4 regions of the Priestia sp. AB genome follow, and region 1 is predicted to be linked to each of the others. Evidence: riboswitches for the same ligand, from Rfam matches in the RefSeq annotation. Region 1 holds a riboswitch; each other region holds the start of a gene.
The links. A riboswitch is a leader RNA that binds a small molecule or an ion and turns the genes downstream of it on or off. The one in region 1 is predicted to bind lysine.
Positions count from the first base shown of each region.

Region 2: it holds a riboswitch for lysine, as region 1 does, so the genes downstream of both, POF52_RS20645 (amino acid permease) here and dapA (4-hydroxy-tetrahydrodipicolinate synthase) in region 1, are expected to answer to the same signal.
Region 3: it holds a riboswitch for lysine, as region 1 does, so the genes downstream of both, POF52_RS00870 (aspartate kinase) here and dapA (4-hydroxy-tetrahydrodipicolinate synthase) in region 1, are expected to answer to the same signal.
Region 4: it holds a riboswitch for lysine, as region 1 does, so the genes downstream of both, lysA (diaminopimelate decarboxylase) here and dapA (4-hydroxy-tetrahydrodipicolinate synthase) in region 1, are expected to answer to the same signal.

Region 1 covers NZ_JAQMYN010000002.1:35,416-41,076, reverse strand. Annotated here, with positions in the region: gene POF52_RS06470 (PQQ-dependent sugar dehydrogenase) at 1-349, opposite strand, end outside; gene POF52_RS06465 (cupredoxin domain-containing protein) at 564-938, shown strand; gene POF52_RS06460 (hypothetical protein) at 1,191-1,382, shown strand; gene POF52_RS06455 (DUF3243 domain-containing protein) at 1,837-2,154, shown strand; gene POF52_RS06450 (hypothetical protein) at 2,403-2,573, opposite strand; gene POF52_RS06445 (H-type small acid-soluble spore protein) at 2,690-2,869, opposite strand; gene POF52_RS06440 (hypothetical protein) at 3,274-3,561, shown strand; gene POF52_RS06435 (hypothetical protein) at 3,623-3,880, shown strand; lysine riboswitch at 4,139-4,317, shown strand; gene dapA (4-hydroxy-tetrahydrodipicolinate synthase) at 4,445-5,332, shown strand.
Region 2 covers NZ_JAQMYN010000007.1:80,678-86,338, forward strand. Annotated here, with positions in the region: gene POF52_RS20630 (ethanolamine ammonia-lyase subunit EutB) at 1-1,328, opposite strand, end outside; gene POF52_RS20635 (ethanolamine ammonia-lyase reactivating factor EutA) at 1,355-2,773, opposite strand; gene thiT (energy-coupled thiamine transporter ThiT) at 2,930-3,550, opposite strand; TPP riboswitch at 3,583-3,683, opposite strand; lysine riboswitch at 3,858-4,042, shown strand; gene POF52_RS20645 (amino acid permease) at 4,145-5,584, shown strand; gene POF52_RS20650 (hypothetical protein) at 5,621-5,661, opposite strand, start outside.
Region 3 covers NZ_JAQMYN010000001.1:176,376-182,036, reverse strand. Annotated here, with positions in the region: gene sdhA (succinate dehydrogenase flavoprotein subunit) at 1-599, opposite strand, end outside; gene POF52_RS00880 (succinate dehydrogenase cytochrome b558 subunit) at 629-1,237, opposite strand; gene POF52_RS00875 (YslB family protein) at 1,727-2,254, shown strand; gene POF52_RS00870 (aspartate kinase) at 2,304-3,536, opposite strand; lysine riboswitch at 3,678-3,855, opposite strand; gene uvrC (excinuclease ABC subunit UvrC) at 3,921-5,661, opposite strand, start outside.
Region 4 covers NZ_JAQMYN010000003.1:104,241-109,901, reverse strand. Annotated here, with positions in the region: gene POF52_RS10195 (dicarboxylate/amino acid:cation symporter) at 1-586, opposite strand, end outside; gene lysA (diaminopimelate decarboxylase) at 639-1,967, opposite strand; lysine riboswitch at 2,113-2,295, opposite strand; gene POF52_RS10185 (CBO0543 family protein) at 2,362-2,874, opposite strand; gene POF52_RS10180 (NAD(P)/FAD-dependent oxidoreductase) at 3,210-4,328, shown strand; gene POF52_RS10175 (YckD family protein) at 4,402-4,716, shown strand; gene POF52_RS10170 (PAS domain-containing sensor histidine kinase) at 4,877-5,661, shown strand, end outside.

The DNA of each region.
Region 1 (5,661 bases):
GCCTATAATGTTCGGAAAGTGCACCTGGGCCTTGTGTTCCAGCTGCTGAGTAATGAAGATAAAACAGACGATTATAATAAAATTCTGGATGAAACGCTAGCCCTAGCAATCCTCGTTCATCATATCCTCCGCGGGAAACACCTGGTTCAGACGTACCTAATTTTATGATTCGTGAGCGAATATCTAAAAAAGTCTGTATAGCTTCGTCTCTTATGTAAAAGATCTCTCCTACTTGGGTTGCAATAAATAAACTTTCAAATGAGTCACCAGGAAGTATAGCCGTTTTCAACACAGTAGGTAAATTTATTTTACTAACAATAGGCCGTAAACTAACCTTAGCTTTTATCAACTAACTTGACACTCCTTTTTAATGGTTTCTTTTATAAGAATATGATTGTAACTGTTCTATTAGTATCAATACTATTTTATAAAGTTAGGCAATTTAATGGAATTTGTGCTTTCTATAAATAGAAATAAAGGAAAAACAATGATTAATTCAAAAAAATAGTGATATTATTTTATGAATTGGAAAAGAATATGGCTTATGAAAGGAGTGAATGCAAATGTCTGTGAAAAACTGGTTAATGGGATTAGTCGTTTTGTTTACGATGGTTATCAGTGTGATGACTTCAGGATCACTCGGTGTTTTGGCTGAATCCGACGCGGTAAGACAGAAAGCCATGGAGGTTCAGTTGAACGATGATTTCTTTAATCCAGAAACCATCACTATCCCGAGTGGAAAAACGACAACATTGATATTAAAAAATGAAGGTCAGAAAGAGCATACCTTCACAGTAGAAAAGCTCGGAATTGACGCTGAAGTCCAGCCTGGAAAAGAAAAAACCATTACCGTAAAACCACAAAATCCTGGTACATATGAACTGATATGTAGGTATCATTTTAATAGGGGAATGGTGGGGAAAGTGATAGTCAAATAACAAGCAGGGCCAATCGGTCTCTGCTTTTTGAATTGAATATAACATACTTTCTTAATTAACATAATAGATTTTAAAGGTATAAATAAATTGTTCACAATTTCAAAAAAGTAATAAGTATTTATTTCAAATATATACTAAATGAAGAAAAAGCACAGGAAAGTATAGAATAAAAACAGCATTTATATCCAGGTTATTAAAAAATGTATCCTTAATGAGCAATGAGCATTGTTTAATTAAAAGGAGGAATTTTATATGGTCGATAATCAATCAAATAATTTAGAACAGGTATCAGAGAACAATACAGATGAAACCAAATTAGGTGATCTTGAGAAAGAGTTTGTAACAAAGCCTGCTAAGTCGTCTTCTGATCCTTATCCGCATAAATATTATACTGGAGACATTTCTATGGTTTCTAATGCTGTGCCACGAAACGATAAAGAATAAAAGTTTCTTATATATTAATATATAAGAGAAACTTTAGACCATTTAAGCTTAAGCTCTGTATTTTTTCAGAACCAAAATACATCTCATAAAAAACAGTTATGTTTCATTTGTTATTTTAAATTCGAAGTAATCGCTTTCATTTTTTACTTTCTCGAAATCATTTGATAGGTTATAATAAATATCTACAAAAATATTAAATGATATGTAAGTAACAAGCAATTACACCCTTAATATTTAAAAAAAGAAAAACTCCCTTAACGTACTAGGGGAGTTTTTCTTTTTTTAATATCCAATATCTTCTATTTAAACTCATCAAAAAAGAAGTGTTCACTATTTTGAAGCCCGTTAAACTATTCTACTTAATATATGAGTAGGCTACGAAATGTTTATATACCTGTAAATGGGGGATTTACCATATAAGAACATTGATACTTAATTGGAAGGATAATGAAAAATGAACAATAATACTGAAACTGTTGAAAATAAAGTAGAGGATAAACTAAATGAAATGAGTCAAGAGAAGAAAGACAACATCCTTTCTAGTTTTAACGAATTTAAAAGTTACTTAGGAGATAAAGTCACAAAAGGTGAGAAACTAGGGTTAAATGATAATCAATTAGCTCTAGCAGCTAAAAAAATAGCTGACTATCTCGCAGCACATGAGGAACCACAAAATGAAGAGCAATACTTGTTACATGAGTTATGGAAAGTTGGAAACGAGGAAGAACAATATCATCTTGCTCATATGCTTGTTAAATTAGTCAAAGAATAATCTAAATCAATTATAGATTGCTTTTTGTCATTATTTATTAGGGGTTCAAGCGTATTCAATTAACGTAGCAAAGAGCCACTTGCGTAAAACAAGTGGCTCTTTATAATGGTTAGGTGTCAGGTAATATCGTTGCAAAAGTAAGAATAAGCCGAAAACGAAATATGTTATCTGAAAACTCTTCTATTGTCAACTTAATAAAAATGCATAACTACAGAAAAGAAATAAGGGTCGGTTATTTTCTTCTCTTTTTATTCATTTTCTTTAGAATCTTCTTGATAATGCTCATTTAAGTATGGGTTCTCTGTCGTAGCAAAATTAACAGATTGAAGGCTAGTTTCAGGATCCATTCCATAATAGCCTTTTAGTTCCGCATTTTCTAGCTCGCCACTTCTAAGTTTTGGTTCTTTTTTCTCTTTCATGCTGCACCTCTTTTTTCTTATAAATAAAGCTTACAGAAATATGGTATCAGTTATTGGGTTCTATTTGGAGATGGAAGAAAAGAATGTAAAAAACTACATTCTTTCTTTCCGACTTTTTATTTTTCTTCTAAATCAAGGACTGGGACCATACGGTCTTCATCATGTGTTCCTCTCGCATGAACGGTAGCCATACTTGATGTTTCATCTACACTTTTAATCCAAATAGGAACTCCGTGGTAATGAACATCAATTTCCTTGGGAGAAGAAAGAATTTGTTTAGCTCGATTTATTTCCATGTTATCACCTCATTTTTTAGTATGTCCTTGTGATGCATCAATTAAAAGATAAAGCTATATTTCCTCACCAATAACTTGACTACATTCTATAACTCACTTCGTCAAAAATTAATCTATCCTTTAACCTTACAAAAATCGAACATCAATGGGTTTGCTTAATCTCATTTTATTCTTTAATTCGAACACGTATAAATACGAAAAATGAGCACATACTGTACCTAATCAGATTCCTCCTTTTGCTGACGAATCATTTCTCCTTTAATATGTTAAGTTTACAAAAAACATCTGTCTTCACAGGTGTTTTTTATTTTGAGAAAATATATTATTTGTATACAAACTAAGTTTTATTTTACTTCTAGTAGGGGAATAAAATAGTAAATTAAATCGGAGAGGATGAGGGATTTATGATAGAGATGGAGGTAAAGAACCTTCAAAGGTCAGGAACTAAATTTAGAAAGGCTGAATCAGAATACTTAAATAAGGCAATCGAAGAATATTTCGTTCGTCGTACATACCATAATGCACCAGTAGTTGATGCACTTCGATATGTACTAACGATTGATAATAAAAGGGAACGTTTAGAAAGTGCCGCTGAACTTTTTGGAGATAATATCAAAGAAGTAAATAACCAAGATATTATAAACTATTTAAATCAATGTAGATGTTATAAGGAAATAAGAGATACAGTCTAAATTTGATGCTATCTTATGAAAAAATTTATTGTTCATAAATAACCAAAAGGGGATTGGAGATATGAACTATAAACAAAAGGACTATTATATTAGCGCAAAAGAAAATGAATATTATAAAGTACTAAATGTAGTCGATTATATGTTAGAGGCAGCAAAAAGCAACAATAAATATCCTATATGGGGTGAAAAGCTAAGAACTGAATTAAAAGAAAGTGCTGGCAACAATCTTACTCCATGGCATTTTAATACAATAATATCCGTACTTTTAGATTACGTACCTGATGAAGTAAAGAATAAACCTAATGCTAAGTCACTCTAAGCGGGTGGCTTTTTATGATGTGCATAATATGTAAGTTAAAATATGTGGTGAATAGCAAAAAGAAAGGTGGAATAGTAATATGAGTGATACTGAGATTGTGGGTTTGAGTCAATAATCCGGAGGCATTCTCTCAAAAATAAGGGTAAGGACTTAATTACATGGTGTCCATAAAATTATACTTAAATGATTCTTGCGTGAAAGGAAATTTACTGTTATATTAAATTCAATTAAATATTTTCTTATTTCAATATTTTTTGAAGTGAGGATAGAGGTGCAAAGATCATAAGTATACAATTTGAGGAGAATGAGATCCAATGACAATTGTGGAAAGGGGTATTTGCCGAAGCTGAAAGAATCTCATGTTCTTGAAGCTGGTTCTGCTGTTGAATAAATACAGAACTGTCATATGGGAAACTGTATGGAGGGCTATCTTACGCACGGAAACTATTTTTAATAAATATTGTTTCTACTGCAGCAACGAATCCCTCGTTGCTGCTTTTTTGCGTTTCTTATGAATGGCCCTGACCCCTCTAATTTTAAAAATTTTATAAAGGGTGTGTAGTTATGAATTTTGGCCAAGTATTAACAGCGATGGTTACCCCGTTTGATCGGAATGGCGAAATTGATTTTAACGCGACGAAAACGTTGGTTGAGCATTTAATTACAAATGGCACAGACGGCTTAGTTGTAGCTGGTACAACTGGAGAGTCTCCAACATTAACCACAGAAGAAAAAATTGAATTATTCAAATGTGTTGTAGAAGCTGCTGCTGGAAGAGTCCACGTCATCGCTGGAACTGGCTCAAACAACACGCAAGCTTCGATGAGCTTAACGAAACTTGCAGAGGAAACAGGAGTCGATGGTATTATGCTCGTTGCTCCATACTATAATAAGCCGTCTCAAGAAGGCTTGTACCAGCATTTTAAAACGATTGCCGAATCAACCTCTCTACCAGTTATGCTTTATAATATCCCAGGGCGAAGCATAGTTAACATTTCTGTTGAAACAATTGTTCGTCTATCAGAGATCCCTAATGTTGTGTCAATTAAGGAAGCAAGTGGCAACTTGGATGCCATGGCAGAGATTATTAGCAAAACACCTAGCGACTTTACACTATACAGCGGCGATGATGGGTTAACAATACCAGTATTAGCAATTGGCGGGGCAGGAGTTATTTCAGTTGCTTCCCACATCATTGGCAATGATATGCAAGAAATGATTAATGCCTTCAAAAATGGCGATGTCCAAAAAGCTGCTGCTACACATCGCAATCTGCTTCCAATTATGAGAGCATTATTTATTGCGCCAAGTCCTTCACCAGTAAAAGCTGCATTAAATCTAAATGGAATACAAGTTGGCGGTGTTCGTTTGCCAATGGTTCCTTTAAGCAATAAAGAGCAAAGTGCACTAGAAAAAGTTCTGCAAGCTAGCGGCATTAACGTTACCTGTTGAAATAAATAAAAACAGGTTAGGAGAGAGAGTATCTTCTCTCTTAGTTAAAACGGTCGATCCAATCGACGAAGCAAGGCAAGTTTGGTAACCAAAGCTCAATCTGTATTCTTATTTAAAATGATTTGCGATGGCATCTCCTCCACATTTGGTTAGCGAATAATATTTTATCCGCGAAGCAAACTACTCAAGATGGATGAATCATCATTTAGCTAACTCCTAAAAATAGAAAAACTCCCTTAATGCAGTGGGGAAGTTTTTCTATTTTTTTCTATGTATGTATACTATATACATCTTCAGTTGCCATACAGAGGGAGACCTATTTCACTATA
Region 2 (5,661 bases), on a different contig from region 1:
GTAAAGCGCCCGTTGTCCATAATACGCTGATCTTCAAGCCACTTTTGAAATAACGGCGTTGGGGTACGGCCTAACACATTACGTACTGTTGCGATGTCATGATAACTAAGAGACTGGTAGTTTAGCATGCAGTCATCAGCCATGGGCACTCCTATGACAAAGTTCACTCCAGCTGTTCCCAGAAGCATACTTAAATTATCCATATCATTTTGATCAGCATCCATGTGGTTGGTGTAACATACGTCTACTCCCATAGGCAGGCCGTGCATTTTACCCATGAAATGATCTTCTAACCCAGCTCGTAGAACTTGTTTGCTGTTATATAAGTATTCAGGTCCAATAAATCCAACAACTGTATTAACTAAGAAAGGCTTATAGTGACGAGCTAAGCCGTAGCATCTAGCTTCGAGCGTTACTTGATCAATGTTATAGTGAGCTTCTGCTGACAGTTCAGAACCTTGTCCTGTTTCAAAATACCAGCGGTTTGGACCTTTTGCCGTTCCTTTTTCATGAATTAGCGCTGTCGCTTCATCGAGCATAGACAGTGAAATTCCAAATGAACCATTACCAGCTTCTGTACCTGCTAAACTTTGAAAAATCAAGTCTGCTGATGCTCCTTTTTCAATTGCTCTCATTTGACTCGTTACGTGTGATAATACACAGTTTTGAGTAGGAATTGACCATTCGTTGATTATATTTTTTGTTTCATTTAAAAGTGCGTAAATATTATCCGTTGTATCAATAACAGGGTTAATTCCGATAACCGCATCTCCAATTCCATAGCTTAACGCTTCGTATAGAGATGCTCTCATTCCCTTTAAGTTATCTGAAGGATGATTAGGCTGAGCTCTAGAAGCCAATACTCCTTTTTGGCCGATAGTCGTTTGACAAGTAGTTTGCACTTCTATCTTGGCAGCTCCTTGAATTAAATCTAAATTGGACATAATTTTAGTAGCTGCCGCAATCATTTCGCTGCTTAATCCTTTGCTAAGTCCAAGAAGGTCTTCTCCGCTATGCTGATCGGATAAAATGTATTCTCTTAAATCCCCTACTGTCCAATTTTTAATAATGTCGTAAACAGATGAATCAATCTGACTTTCAATTAATGCCGAGATGTTGTCTTCATCAGCGCTGAGCAGCGGGTAGTTTCTGATATCAGCAAGTGTGATATCAGCTAGAACTTGCTTTGCTGCCATTCGTTCTTTCATTGACTCGGCGCTAACTCCTGCGAGCTGATCTCCAGAACGCTCTTCGTTTGCTTTGGCCATGATTTCTTTTAAGCTATAAAATGAAAATGTTTCTCCTAACATTCGTGTAGTTTTAAACATCGTTTCCTCCTTGTGTGTTCAGCTGATTATGATGAAAAAGCGAGCGTTTTAACGGAAACGGAGATCGCTTCTCCAGCTACTGGTAACCCTAGATCGATGTAATCTCCGTGTGTAAAATCAATTTGATCTAAACAAATAATTTCTAACTCTTTCCTCTGTTTAGCTAGTGCTTGTCCTAAAGCTTTTGCAATATCTTGTTCGCATAGAACAACGAGGCACTTAGCTCCCTTAAAACAAACAATAAATTCATCGCTTATTATTTTTGCTAATTCTTGAAGCATCTTATAGCTGCAGTAAGGAAAATGAGATAAAGCAATAGCAGCAAGGGGATCTTCTGCACTGAAAATAGTTGAAGCCTGCATACATACCGCTCGTGCTCTTTCTTGAAACAGCTGCGGATTCCACGTCTCTTCTTGCTGAACCGGTATCTTTATAATCGGAATATTTTTTAGCGGCAGCCGCTTCGACCCAATGTATACGGTTGATCCGCTAACTTCTGTATTTTGCATACCAGCACCAATTACAGTAGCGCGCGTTGTCTCAGAGGCTTGAGATACTTGGATGGATTGAAAATGATACGCTAGAAGCGGACCAACGTCTCCGTGTATGGCCACTTCCTTCACTGTTATTGGCTTTTGCTTCTCCATCATTGCTCCTACTCCTCCTGAAACCATGATCGTTTCAGGATGTATAGAAGATCTTGTATGAGGAGAAACGAGCAGCGAGGAATTTTGATTCAGCGCTTTTACATAATTCACGGTTTCTTCAGCTAGTAATTGACAGATAGACGAGAGCTTTTCAAATGCTGCTTTTTCACCTTCTTGCAGTGTTAAAGAATTATTTTTCAAAAATTCAGTTAAATGAGACGAAACGTAGGTAACAAGACCGTCTTCATTTAGTCGAATTAATCTCCCGCCTACATGCAGTGTAAATGTTTCTATCACTTTTCCATTTTGACATAAAGCGATGTTAGCAGTACCTCCTCCTACATCAATATTGGCAATTACTGCATTTGTTTCAGCAGAACGTTCTATTGCTCCTGAGCCTTTTGCTGCTAATATTCCCTCTAATTCAGCGCCGGCTGTTGCAACAACAAAATCCCCAGCATGTTCGGCTAGATAGTGAACGATACTTTCTGCATTTTGCTTTCTGGCCGTTTCTCCTGTGATGATCACAGCACCTGCCTCCACTTGATCTAATGAGATTCCTGCGTTCTTATACTCTTGTTCTAGTAGTACCGTTAATCTTTGAACATCAATTTCAACATCGTTTAGCATAGGGGTGGTATAGATAGAACTTGCATACGTTACGCGACGATCAATAATTTGACAGCCTGGCAGCGTAAACTGATTTTGTTGATTTGCTATTAACAGCTTGCTTACAATCAGCTTTGTTGTGCTTGTTCCGATATCTAAACCTATGCTCGTTATCCATTTCTGTAGCATGCTATCAATCCCTTATCACGTTTGAATATGGTGATTATCATAAAACAGTTTTTTGAATATTTCACTAACTATGTTATCAAACCTGACACACTTTTGTGTAAACAAAGGTGACAAATGACAAAAAAGACTAAATCTTGGTAGATTTAGTCTTTTTTATTATGAGTGTGATTTAGTTACAATCATTCTTGATGCGGATGGAATTAATAGTGAAAGAATGACTAAGCAGGCTATTAGTGATCCTACCATTGAAATCCCGTTCATTGAAAAAGAATACCATAGAGCGGACATGCCCTTTGGCGCATACGATCCCCAGAAAATAATACCCGCAATAAAGTGCCAGACATACCGTGCGAAGCTGCCGATAACAAGGGATAAAACAATCAAAACAAAAGCTTTTGATCTGTTATTGTTAGCTAAATTTGTTTTAATAGATTGCGAAAAAATACCTCCAAAACCTATAAAAGCAAAAGCCACAATATATTCAATAAACGTTTGTAGCGCTGTTAAAATATAAGCCGTTCCTGTTGCCAACTGCAACAGCCCCCATAATAGACCAGATAGAGCTCCGCCTTTTACTCCCCAGCGAAAGCACATAATAAAAATGGGCACCATGGAGAACGAAATACTCACAGCCGTTGCAATCTTAATGGAAGGCAAAAGATCAAGTAGAAGTGCTAATGCTGCAAAAATAGCTATTTCAATTTTAGCCTGTAAAGGTAATGCTTTATTCACGTTTCTCACTCCTGTTTTTGAATCATTCATATCAAAATCATTCATATCAAACGGTTTACACAGGAGTAAGCAAATATATGCTACTATTCCCACATTCCTACGCTAGCGTTAACTAACAGGTTCGAAGGGTCTGAACAATTTGTTCACTCTCAGCACGGCGGCTCCCCCTGTGGTACGTTCGGATATTTATGTAGTATTATGACAACATTCATTATACCATATGTAACAAAATAGATTCGAGAGATTTCAAAGATGTTTCTATTTTCTGAATCTATTTTTTATAATGACAATCGTTTTAGTATTTGGTATACTTCTTTTATGTCAAATGAATATAAAAAACCCTCATCCTAATCGATGAGGTAGAGGTCGCAGTTTTTAATAGTAAAGCAACGGAAATGCAGAGAACATTGAGGATGTTGCTTGAAAGGAAAAATTGCCGAAGTTTAGATCACTTCTCGGTTGATTTAAGCTGGGGCTGTCTCCGAACAGGAACAGAACTGTCACATCATGCGAGTGGTGTGAAGAGCTATCTTCACGGAAGGTTGACGCGGTTTTCAGATTTAAAAGCGCGCACATATACTGCGGGCTTTTTTTATGTTATCCCGTCTCTTTCCGTACATTCGAAAGGAGTATTTATCTATGCAAGAGCAGCAAGAATTAAAACGTGGGTTGAAATCTCGCCACTTAACGATGATTTCATTAGGAGGAGCCATCGGAACCGGCTTATTCCTAGCAAGTGGTGGAGCAATTCACACAGCAGGACCTGGGGGAGCGCTTTTAGCTTACGCTATCATTGGTGTCATGGTTTACTTTTTGATGACCAGCCTAGCGGAGCTCGCAGCTTATATGCCTGAAGCTGGTTCGTTTAGTACGTATGCGTCTCGGTTTGTAGATCCATCCTTTGGTTTCGCTCTCGGCTGGAACTATTGGTATAACTGGGCTATTACGATTGCAGCTGAATTATCTGCTGGAGCCCTTATTATGAAATTTTGGTTCCCAAACTCTTCTTCTATTTTATGGAGTGCCCTGTTTTTATTAATTATGTTTGGGCTTAACTACCTTTCTGTAAAAGGATTTGGTGAATCTGAATTTTGGTTTTCGTTAATTAAAGTAGTAACGGTTATCATCTTTTTAGTTATTGGCATTATGATGATTTTTGGTATCTTTAACAATGAAGCACCAGGGTTTAAAAACTTCACGCTTGGTGATGGACCCATTCACGGTGGATTCTTTACTGTCTTAGGTATTTTTATGGCTGCTGGTTTTTCATTTCAAGGAACAGAGTTGCTTGGAGTCGCAGCTGGAGAAAGTGAAGATCCGGAAAAAACGGTTCCTCGCGCAGTTAAACAAGTCTTCTGGCGCATCTTGTTATTTTATATTTTAGCTATTTTTGTTATCGGGATGCTTATTCCATACACAGCCGATTCATTAGCAAGTGATGATGTGCGAGTAAGTCCATTTACTTTAATATTCGAACGAGCAGGTCTGGCGTTTGCAGCATCAGCTATCAATGCCGTTATTTTAACAGCCGTTTTATCTGCTGGTAACTCAGGTATGTATGCTTCTACGCGTATGCTGTGGAACTTAGCGAAAGATGGAAAAGCACCAAGGTTCTTAGCAAAAGTAAATAAACGAGGCGTTCCGGTGAATGCTTTAATTGCAACGGCACTTGTCGGTACACTTGCATTTGGCGCTTCATTTTTTGGAGACGGTGCGGTATACACGTGGTTACTTAACGCTTCTGGTATGTCTGGTTTTATTGCTTGGTTAGGAATTGCCATCAGCCACTATCGTTTTAGAAGAGCATTTGTTGCCCAAGGTCATGATTTGAATGAACTTCCATATCATGCAAAACTTTTCCCGTTTGGTCCTATCTTTGCCTTTATTTTATGTGCTGTTGTTATTTTAGGTCAAAACTATTCGGCGTTTATGGGTGATTCGATTGACTGGTACGGTGTACTTGTTTCTTATATCGGACTTCCTTTATTCTTAATTGTTTGGTTAGGATACAAATGGACGAAAAAGTCAAAACTTATTCCGTTAAAAGAATGCCAAGTAACAGTGAAAAAATACGAATAAAAAAAGCTCTCTATTCTTTTGAATAGAGAGCTTTTTTTATGTGATCTGATCAGCAAAATGAAGAGATATATAGGCGG
Region 3 (5,661 bases), on a different contig from region 1:
CCAGGTCCACCTGTAGCCATAATAACCGCGTCAGCTGGGAACGTTTTAATTTCCATTGATTTTAAATTCTGTGCAGAAATTCCGCGACAGCTGCGCTCATCGTCAAGAACAGCACCTAAGAATTCCCATCCTTCGTACTTTGTCACAAGTCCGGCAACTTCATAGCGACGAACCTGCTCATCTAATGCGTACAATAATTGTTGACCCGTTGTTGCTCCAGCAAAAGCCGTACGGTGATGCTGCGTCCCGCCAAATCGTCTGAAGTCTAACAAACCCTCAGGAGTACGGTTAAACATAACCCCCATGCGGTCAAGTAGGTGAATAATACCAGGAGCTGCTTCACACATTGCTTTTACAGGTGGCTGGTTGGCTAAAAAGTCTCCGCCGTACACTGTGTCATCAAAGTGTTCCCATGGTGAATCCCCTTCACCTTTCGTGTTTACGGCTCCGTTGATTCCACCTTGCGCGCAAACTGAGTGAGATCTTTTTACCGGAACTAGTGAAAATAAATCTACTTGCTTGCCAGACTCAGCAATTTTTATTGTTGCCATCAAGCCAGCTAAACCGCCACCGACTACGATGATTTTTCCGTTACTCATCGGAACCCCACTCCTTCAAAACCTTAATTTTATGCAAATGCGAATAATGTACGAACACCTACAAATGTAAGTGCTAAGAAGATTGCTAATGTCACATAAGTTGAAATTCTTTGAGAACGTGGTGTTACAGTTAACCCCCAGCTAACTCCAAATGACCATAGACCGTTTGCAAAGTGGAAGATCGTAGATACAACACCAACTATGTAGAATGCAAGCATTGCCGGGTTGCTTAAAATTCGTTCCATCATTTGAAAATCTACTTCTTTTCCAAGCGCAGCTTGTATTCTGGTTTCCCATACGTGCCATGTGATGAAGATAAGTGTGATTACACCTGAAACACGCTGAAGGATAAACATCCAGTTACGGAAAAAACCGTAGTTGTTAACGTTTGTTTTAGCAGTGAATGCGATGTAAAGACCGTATATTGCGTGAAAAACGATTGGTAAGAAAATAATGAAAATTTCTAGAGCATAGCGGAAAGGTAAGCTCTCCATGAAGTGAGCTGCTTGATTAAATGATTCTTCTCCCTTTGTCGCGAAATGATTCACAACTAAATGCTGTGTTAAGAAAATCCCGATTGGTATTACCCCAAGTAATGAATGGATTCTCCGATATTGAAACTCTCTGTTTGCCGCCATCTGCGTAGACCCCCCTTAGTTAAATGAACATAGTTTGTGAAGAACTTTCTTACTCCCACTAGACAAATAGATTAATCGTGAATACAGGAAATGAAAACCTTTGCATTTCCTAATAAAGTATGTGACAGGTTAATTTTACTCCCATCGATTAAGAGCGTCAAGGCAAGATGTTTAAATCTTCTATAAAATATAAATTTATAAAATTTTATATTTGTTAACGCTTACTGTATTGATGTTACAGGTTTTTTCTTTCTATTATAATATTGCTTGCCACAAATAAGTAAGCGTTTACTTTACACTTTTATTGTAAACAAGTTCACAAAACATTTACACAGGTAAAAGTACCCTTTTAAAAGGTATATTATGGATCTTTTATCTTTACATCTAACTCTTTTTACCATAATAAAGATCCTCTTACATTTTATTAAAAAAATGCGTGAGAGGTTTTTTAGATTTGTATATAATAGTAGTAAAGAAAGAGGGGAAAGCATGAGCAATTTACAAACAGAATCACAGCAAGAACTTGAAGAGACGATGGAAACATCAGAACCTAATGTCACAGCTGAAACAGAGGGAACTCTTGATCACGTTTCATATTTCGGATACAGCCTTTTACGTGACGTGTTAATTCCAGAGCTTCTTGGAGACGAAACGAATGCCATTTCATACTGGGCAGGAAAACACCTTGCGCGGAAATACCCGTTAAATACAATGGATGAAATCGTCGCCTTTTTTAAAGCAGCTTCCTGGGGAACACTGACGCTTGCAAAAAAAGATAAATATTCACTAGAACTTGAGTTATCAGGTGATGTGGTCAGCAAAAGATTTCAGCAGGAAACTTGTTCGTTTCATCTTGAGTCAGGATTTGTGGCTGAACAGATTCAGCGTCAAAACAACTGCCTAACAGAAGCCTACTTAACACATAAAGAAAAGAACGGAAAAGTGCTGATTTCCGTGCAGTGGGACCGAAAAGATATCTTACCTACCGAAACACGCGCGGAGCGTTATAAAAAGTAGGAAATACGTATATAAAAGACGTGGAGATACCACGTCTTTTTTCTCTTCTTTATACTTGCACTGCTTGCTGCTCTTCTAATTCAAATGCTACGTGAAGCGTCTCAACAGCTTTTACCATATCAGCATGCGGTACAACTGTAGATACTTTAATTTCAGACGTGCTGACCATCTTCACTTCAATTTTCTCTCCTGCCAGCACTTCAAACATTTCCGCTGCAACGCCTGGATTAGAAATCATGCCAGAGCCAACAATTGATACTTTAGCCAGACCGCTTTCATGTTCAATACGCGTATATCCTAAAGTAGATTTATACTCTTTTAAGACGGCAAGAGCGGCGTCTACGTCTACGGTTTTAATAGAAAATGAGATAGAGAGACGATTATTAGCGGTTACGTTTTGAATAATAATGTCCACATTTAACTGTTCTTTTGCTAATGCTGTAAAAATAGTAGAAAGAGTTTGCAACTCGTTGTTTAACCCTTCAATTGTCACTCGTGAAATATTATCTTCAAACGCAATTCCTCTTACGACTAAGTTTTGTTCCATTGAAACTTCCTCCTCAACAATCGTTCCATTCTCGTTTTCTAAGCTTGAACGCACTTCTAGCGGTACCTGATAATTTTTTGCAAACTCAACAGCGCGCGGATGCAGCACCCCTGCTCCCAAATTAGCTAATTCTAACATTTCGTCATATGAAATAGAGTGAAGCTTACGAGCATCTTCTACATAGCGCGGATCTGTCGTAAACACTCCTGTTACGTCTGTATAAATATCACATTTTGCAGCTTTTAATGCTGCGGCAAGAGCTACTGCCGTCGTGTCAGAGCCGCCTCGACCTAATGTTGTAATGCTTCCATCTTCTGAACAGCCTTGGAATCCAGCTACTACTACGATTCGGCCTCTATCTAATTGCCTTTGAATACAAGTCGTGTCAATGTGCTGGATTCGTGCATTGCTGTGAACTGCTTCCGTATGGATACCAGCTTGCCAACCTGTTAGCGAAGTTGCTTCATACCCTTTATATTGAAGGGCCATTGTTAACAGGGAAATCGTTACTTGTTCTCCAGTTGTAAGAAGCATATCCATTTCGCGTTTGCTTGGACTGTCTGTAATATCACTTGCTAATTTCACCAGTGCATCTGTAGTTTTGCCCATTGCCGATACAACAACAACTACTTGGTTACCGCGCTCTGCTTCTTGAATAACACGGTTTGCTACATGTTGGATACGTTCAACAGAACCAACAGATGTTCCACCAAATTTTTGAACGATTAATGCCATAATTTTGTTCATTCCTTTTCAATAAATTTGCATATGCAGGATGATGAGAAGCTAAATTTTTTTACTCAGACAATAAAAAAAGCAATGAGATGAGCTCTCATTGCTTAACGAACGAAAATTATAAAACATAACCGTCCACTGCCGTGAGATAGCTCTCCAAGAATCTACATCTTGACAATCCTACGTTTATTCAACGCAGAACCAGCAATCATTACTATGAGGTAATGTTCACTTCGGCAAATTTCCCTTTCCGCATCATTCATAAGAGCTCATACCCTTCCTGATACGTACTGATTAAATTTGCACCTCTATCTTCACTTCATTTGATGAAGTGTCGTATGAAATTAGTTAATAGCTTATCAGATATTTTCTATTATTTCAAGACTATTTTTGCAATGTTTCATAAATTTTTTCAGCGATGTTTTGAGGAACACCTGAATTTCGAATATCATCAACCGTTGCTTCTTTCAATTTTTTCACCGAACCAAAATACTTTAACAAAGCTTTTTTACGCTTTTCGCCCACTCCCGGAATATCGTCCAGAACAGACTGAAAAGCGGACTTAGAGCGCACTTGACGGTGGAAGGTAATCGCAAAGCGGTGAACTTCATCTTGAATTCGCTGAAGCAAATAAAATTCTTGACTATTGCGTTCGAGCGGTATGATTTGAGGAGGCTCACCAATCATCAGGTTGGAGGTTCTGTGCTTATCATCTTTGACAAGACCTGCTGTAGGCACTAAAAGTCCCAATTCATTTTCGAGAACGTCCTGTACTGCAGCTAAATGCCCTTTGCCTCCATCTACAACAATTAAATCCGGGAGCGGAAGACCTTCTTTTAACGCTCTGGAATACCGTCTGCGAACGACTTCTCTCATGGAACTGTAATCATCTGGTCCATGTACGGTCTTAATTTTATATTTGCGATATTCTTTCTTTTCCGGTTTCCCATCAACAAAAACAATCATTGCAGAAACGGGATCTGTCCCTTGAATATTTGAGTTATCAAATGCTTCAATCCGGTAAGGAGCTGCAATTCCAAGCTCTTCTCCTAACCGTTCAACTGCGCCAACCGTGCGCTCTTCATCTCGTTCAATTAAATAGAATTTTTCACCGAGCGCAATTTTTGCATTTTTACACGCAAGTTCTACTAATTCTTTCTTTTTGCCTCGCTTTGGATGCTGAACTTCTACTTCTACTAATTTCTCAGCCAACTCTGCATCAATCGTTGCTGGAACCATCACTTCTTTTGGCTTAATATTTTTGGCATAAAACTGACCGATAAAAGTTAAGAAATCTTCTTCTGGCTCTTTATAAAAAGGAAACATAGAAACTTCTCGCTCAATTAACTTCCCTTGGCGAATAAAGAAAACTTGAACACACATCCAGCCTTTATCATAAGAATAGCCAAACACATCTCGATTAACAAAATCATTAAACGTTACTTTTTGCTTTTCCATTGTCGCTTCGATATGAGCAATTTGATCTCGATATTCTTTAGCCCGTTCAAAGTCAAGTTCTTCTGAAGCTTTTAACATTTTTTCAGTTAACTCTGTTTTGACATGCTCATATCCACCATTTAAAAACCGCGTGATATTTTCAATAATATGTTTGTTTTGCTCTTCTTTTACTTCTTTTACGCAAGGAGCTAGACATTGCCCGATATGGTAATACAAACAAGGTCTGTCTGGCATGGTAGAGCACTTTCTTAATGGATAAATGCGATCAAGAAGCCGCTTTGTTTCATTTGCAGCTTGAACGTTAGGATAAGGACCGAAGTATTTCCCTTTATCTTTTTTTATTTTTCTTGTAATAACAAGTCGGGGCTGTTTTTCAGCTGTAATCTTAATAAAGGGATAACCCTTATCATCTTTAAGCATGATATTGTATTTTGGATCATGCTTTTTAATTAAATTCATTTCTAAAATAAGCGCTTCTAAATTAGAAGATGTGACGATATATTCAAAATCGACAATGTCGTTTACAAGTCGAAGCGTCTTTCCGTCATGAGATCCGGTAAAGTAGGAGCGCACTCGATTTTTTAATACTTTTGCTTTTCCTACGTAAATGACCGTTCCATATTTATCTTTCATCAAGTAACAGCCGGGCTGATCCGGTAAAATAGCC
Region 4 (5,661 bases), on a different contig from region 1:
CATAGTACATCACAATTTTAACAACCTTCATCGATACTTCTTGACCCGAAGTCAGAAATTTCGCCATAGGTTGTCCTTTTTCACCGGCCATTGTGGTAGCAATACCGAAAATAACGGCAAAGACAATTAATTGTAAAATATGCTCTTTCGAAAATAACTGAACAAAATCAGGTACAGTAAATGTGTTAACAAGCTGAGTCAAAAGCGTCATTTTTTCAGCTGTATTTTCACTGTTACCCATTAATTCTTTAATGGCAGAAGTATCTACGTTGTGCAGCGGATTGTAAAGTGATGCCCCTAAAAAGCCTAGAACGGCTGAAACAGCAGCGGTGGTGACAAACACAACGGCAATACCTAGCATAATTTTACCAAGACGTTTCATTTCGTTCATGTTTGCAATCGCCGAAGCCACACTAAAAAAGACAAGGGGAACGATAATCATGAACATTAAATTAAGAAACAAATCACCAAAGGGCTTTACGACTGCCACATCGGGCCCGGTAGCATATCCTGCTATCCCGCCAATTAAAATAGCGAGAAGCAGAATAAGCGATGATCTGTACGTTTTAAATATACTTAAAACCATAGTTAGATTTCCTCCAAACAACAATAGCTTCTTTACTACGCAAGAACAGCTATTATTTGCTCATTGCATACGTAGTAACGACCGGCTTTACATCTTTACGCACCAAATCTTCGTATGTTTCTCGCTCTACAGCAAGACGAGCTTCTCCATTTTTTACAAATACAACAGCAGGGCGCGGAATACGGTTGTAATTGCTAGCCATTGAATAGTTGTAGGCACCTGTAGAGGACACTGCTAATAAATCTCCTTGATTAACGCGCGGTAAATCGATATCCCAAATAAGCATATCTCCTGATTCACAGCATTTACCCGCAATTGATACTGTTTCATCTTTTTTATCCGTCACTCTATTAGCCAAGACAGCTTCATGTTTTGCATCGTAAAGAGCAGGACGGATATTATCGGTCATACCGCCGTCAATTCCTACGTATTTTCGTACACCTGGAATCTCCTTCGTTGATCCAATTGTATAAAGCGTTGTACCTGCTTCTCCTACGATGCTTCTTCCAGGCTCAATCCAGACTTCTGGAAGCGTATAACTCTGTTCAGTTAACGTGCGGCTTAGCTTTTCTGTCAGTGCATCTACATAATACTCAACTGGAAGAGGAGAGTCGCTTTCGGTATAACGAATACCAAAACCACCACCTACGTTTAAAACTTTTACTTCAAATTCCATTTTATCACGAATGCTGAATAAGAAATCAGTTAAAATATCAATGGCGCGAGAAAAACCATCTACTTCAAAAATTTGCGAACCAATATGACAATGAATGCCTAAAAGATCGTAGTAAGGCTTTTCTAACGCAGAACTTACCGCTTTCATGGCTTGGTCATTGGAAAGACCAAATCCAAACTTGGAGTCTTCCTGTCCGGTCATAATATATTCATGTGTATGGGCTTCAATCCCTGGGGTAACACGCAGAAGAATAGATGCTTTCTGTTTGCGCTCAGCTGCTAAGGCATGCAAAACTTCAAGTTCGGTAAAGTTATCCACAACAAAACAGCCAATATTCGCATCAAGAGCCATTTCCATTTCTTCAATCGTTTTATTATTTCCGTGAAAATGAATGCGTTCAGCTGGATATCCAGCTTCAAGCGCTGTAAATAATTCACCTCCTGAGACCACATCTAGTGACATATCAAGCTTCGTTAAAAGGCTAGCCATTTCCATACAAAGAAATGCTTTCCCTGCATAGGCGATTTGATATGAAAATCCGCTTCTTCGAAAGGCTGAATGGAAGGCCTTGCATTTCGTTTCAATTAATTCTTGATCGTAGATGTATAGAGGAGTGCCGTATTGTTTTTTCAGTTCGACCGTATCGCACTGCCCAATTTCTAAATGATTGTTGCTGTTAATTTTACTCGTTCCATGTAAGTACATAATCCGTATCCCTCCATTTAAATCATTCAACTATAACTTTGAACTTTGATGGTCAGTAGAAAAACACAAAAAAGACCCGTGAAGTGATGTTCACGCGTCTTGGTTTCATAATAATAAAGTATTATTACATTCTAGGCATCAACATCTCTTCAATAGCTCTCCACAAACCAAATGGTTTGTGACAGCTCAGCATTTATTCAATACTGAACCAGTATATGAACACAATGGATGTTTATATACTTCGGCACGAAATCCCTTTTACTTATCTTCACAGACTCCATTAGTCTCCAATAAGTGACTCTTGATTTCATGCACCTCTATTCTCAGAGAGGAAAATTATATTTAAATGTAATTCCTATTATATTTCCTTTTCCTCCGTCTAGTCAATGAAAAGTTAAGGCATAGGAATATCAAAAAAAATAAATAAGAAAGCTATGAAGCTTCCAGATAGAATCCAAGCGACCAGTGCTGTCTTCTGATGAATGACTAAAAGTGAGAACGTGACAATATTGAAGAGAAAAGAACACAGCAGCGACCATCCATAATGATGAGTGATACTGTGATTAACATAAGCAATGAACTCAATCACAGTAAATAAAAGCGCCCACAAAAGAATCCACCACAGCCGGCCGCTTACATGCAGCGGCAGCCTTCCTAAAAAAACCGGTATAACAAAAGGATAAATAATTAAGGTTATTCCAAGGGAAACCATTAGGTGATCGGGTAGAAAAAGGTGATCAATACCAACAGGGTGAAATACCCATACGCGGTGATGAAACAGGAGCACTTCATAAAGCAAATTCCCTGTGACCCAAAACAGCAAAGTAGGATAGTATTCTTGATACCTTCGCCACTTGCCAAATAGTAAACCAAGAATAATGAAAAATAATACAAATGAAGATTGCATACGCTCTCCTTAAAATAATGGTTATTTCTTTTTATTTACATATTATAGTGGTTTTATTCTTTCATTTTTTTATTCAGAAACTATAATAAAAAAGCGGTAAGCGCAGTGTTAAATATGGGTGATCACTATTTATGGTTTGCTTCATCTCACCATAATTCCCGTAAAAGAACTTATTGCGCTTTTGTTTACAATGAAAGGAGCTATATGTCAAAGTCAGCAAGACTCAAAAATAAGCTCAAGATAGCTTCGCCTAGTATGTGACTTCTTTTTTTGCTATGCTAAAGTTGCGTACATATAGCATGAGAATATTAGAAGAAAGAAAAGGGTGTTTTGGTATGAAAACATACATCGTAGTTGGAGCTGGGGTACTTGGAGCTTCTACAGCATATCATTTAGCAAAAGCAGGAGCAGATGTGACATTGATAGATCGCAAGGATGCTGGTCAAGCTACTGATGCAGCAGCAGGAATTGTTTGTCCATGGCTTTCGCAGCGTCGAAATAAAGCATGGTACCGCTTAGCAAAAGGCGGCGCTAAGTACTATCAAACATTAATTCAGCAATTAGAAGAAGATGGAGAAACGGATACGGGATATAAGCGAGTAGGAGCAATTAGCTTACATACTGATGAGCAAAAGCTTAAAAAAATGGAAGAAAGAGCATATAAGCGTCGGGAAGAAGCTCCTGAAATAGGCGAGATTACACGTTTATCCGCTAAAGAAACACAGGCTTTGTTTCCGGTTCTTTCGGAAGAATACAGTTCAGTTCATATTAGTGGAGCCGCTCGCGTTAACGGAAGAGCTCTTCGAAACGCACTTGTGAATGCAGCGAAGAAAAACGGTGCAAAAATAATAGAAGGAAACGCAGAACTACTTTATGAAAATAATCAAGTAACGGGCGTTTCCGTAAATGGACAAACCCTTCTAGCAAGTACAACAATCGTAACGGCAGGAGCGTGGGCAAATCAATTACTAGAGCCTCTTGGAGTGGAATTTTTAGCAAGCTTTCAAAAAGCGCAAATTGTCCACTTGCATCTCCCTGATGTAGATACAAAAGACTGGCCCGTTGTGATGCCTCCAAGCGACCAATATATTCTTTCATTTGAACAAGGTCAAATTGTCATTGGAGCAACACATGAAAACGACACGGGCTATGACTTGAGGGTAACTGCTGGGGGGATGCATGAGATTTTTTCAAAGGCCTTATCAATTGCTCCCGGCTTAACAGAAAGCACAGTCTTAGAAACAAGGGTAGGGTTTCGACCATTTACTCCAGGCTTCTTGCCAGTCATTGGAGCTCTTCCGGCTTACGAAGGAATACTAGTAGCGAATGGTCTCGGAGCTTCAGGCTTAACGTCGGGTCCTTATCTTGGTTCAGAGCTTGCTAAATTAGCACTTGAAATGGAAATGGAAATTGATCTTAGCGACTATGATGTAGGAGGAGCTATCGAGTCTTAAGCAAACAGAATGAATGAAAACAAATAGAAGTTCGCAAACTATAACTACTATATGATGAAAGGAAGTAGATTGTTTGCGAAAGATTATGATAAGTGCAGCAGCAGCTTTTTTATTTATGAGCGCGACGCCTGTATTAGCGGAAAGCAATCCTAAGCCAGAAACAAAAGACGTGCAGCTGACGTCTCAGCAAAAGCAGGAACTGTCCGTGCTGTACAAAGAAATGCTAGCAAAAAAGAAAGAAATACTTTCAAAATATGTGGAGTACGGCGTGCTAAGCAAAACGGAGAGTCAAAACATTTCTTCACATATGGAAAATCGCTATCAGCATATGGAGCAAAATGGTTTTGTGCCAAAGCGACACTGTCATAAAATGCATCATTCAAAGTAATTCCTCTTCACATAAAAAAGCGCCTTTACAGGCGTTTTTTTATGTGAATGAATGGAAAATATCCGCTTCTTTATCTAGTAAATTCTAAAATCCTCATGTAAAATTAAGAGAATGAGAACGAGTAGGAAAGATGTTAGTGAGGGGTAGGTAAATATGAACGATGAACAAAAATAGAAAAATAGTCCGATTACATGCAGAAAATCATTCAGCTGAGGCGCTAGGAATCATATTTGCTTACAAACAAAAAAATGACCATCTTGTTTACAGTATGTATCAAGGTGAAAGCGTTCATGAGCAAAAAATACCTCTAGAAGAATGGGTCTCGTATGAGCATTTTTTCGAAGCACTAAACAAAAAGAAAAAGCTTATGTACGAGCTTCAAATAAATGATAAACGCTATGTAGTAAACTTAACCCCTTTATCTTACACAGAAAAGCCTGAAATTATGGGACATTGCGTGAATATAACTAGTTATCAGGAGAAAAAAGAACAGATTCAGCCTTTTATTTATCATAACGCAGATGCTGTTGCTGTCGTTGACTTAGAAGGGAAAACGCTTCAAGTGAACCCTGCGTTTGAGAATACATTTGGCTGGACGTTTGAAGAAATTCATCAAAAGCCTCTTCCGATTATACCTTCGTTTTTAAAGGAGCCAGTGTGCGAACTTCATAAGACCATTCAATCAGGTGAATCGAAAACGGAATTTGAGACGGTCAGACAGCATAAAGACGGTCATTTAATTAATGTAAGCGTCACACTATTCCGCGTTGAAAACATGAATGATTGGCCGTTATGCATTGCTTTTGTCTATCGAGATATAACATCACGCAAGCAGGCTGAAACGGCTTTAAAAGAAAGCGAAGAGCGCTATCGAAGCTTGATTGAGTTATCGCCGGAAGCGATTATCGTGCATAGTGAAGGGAAAATTCATTACATCAACCCTGC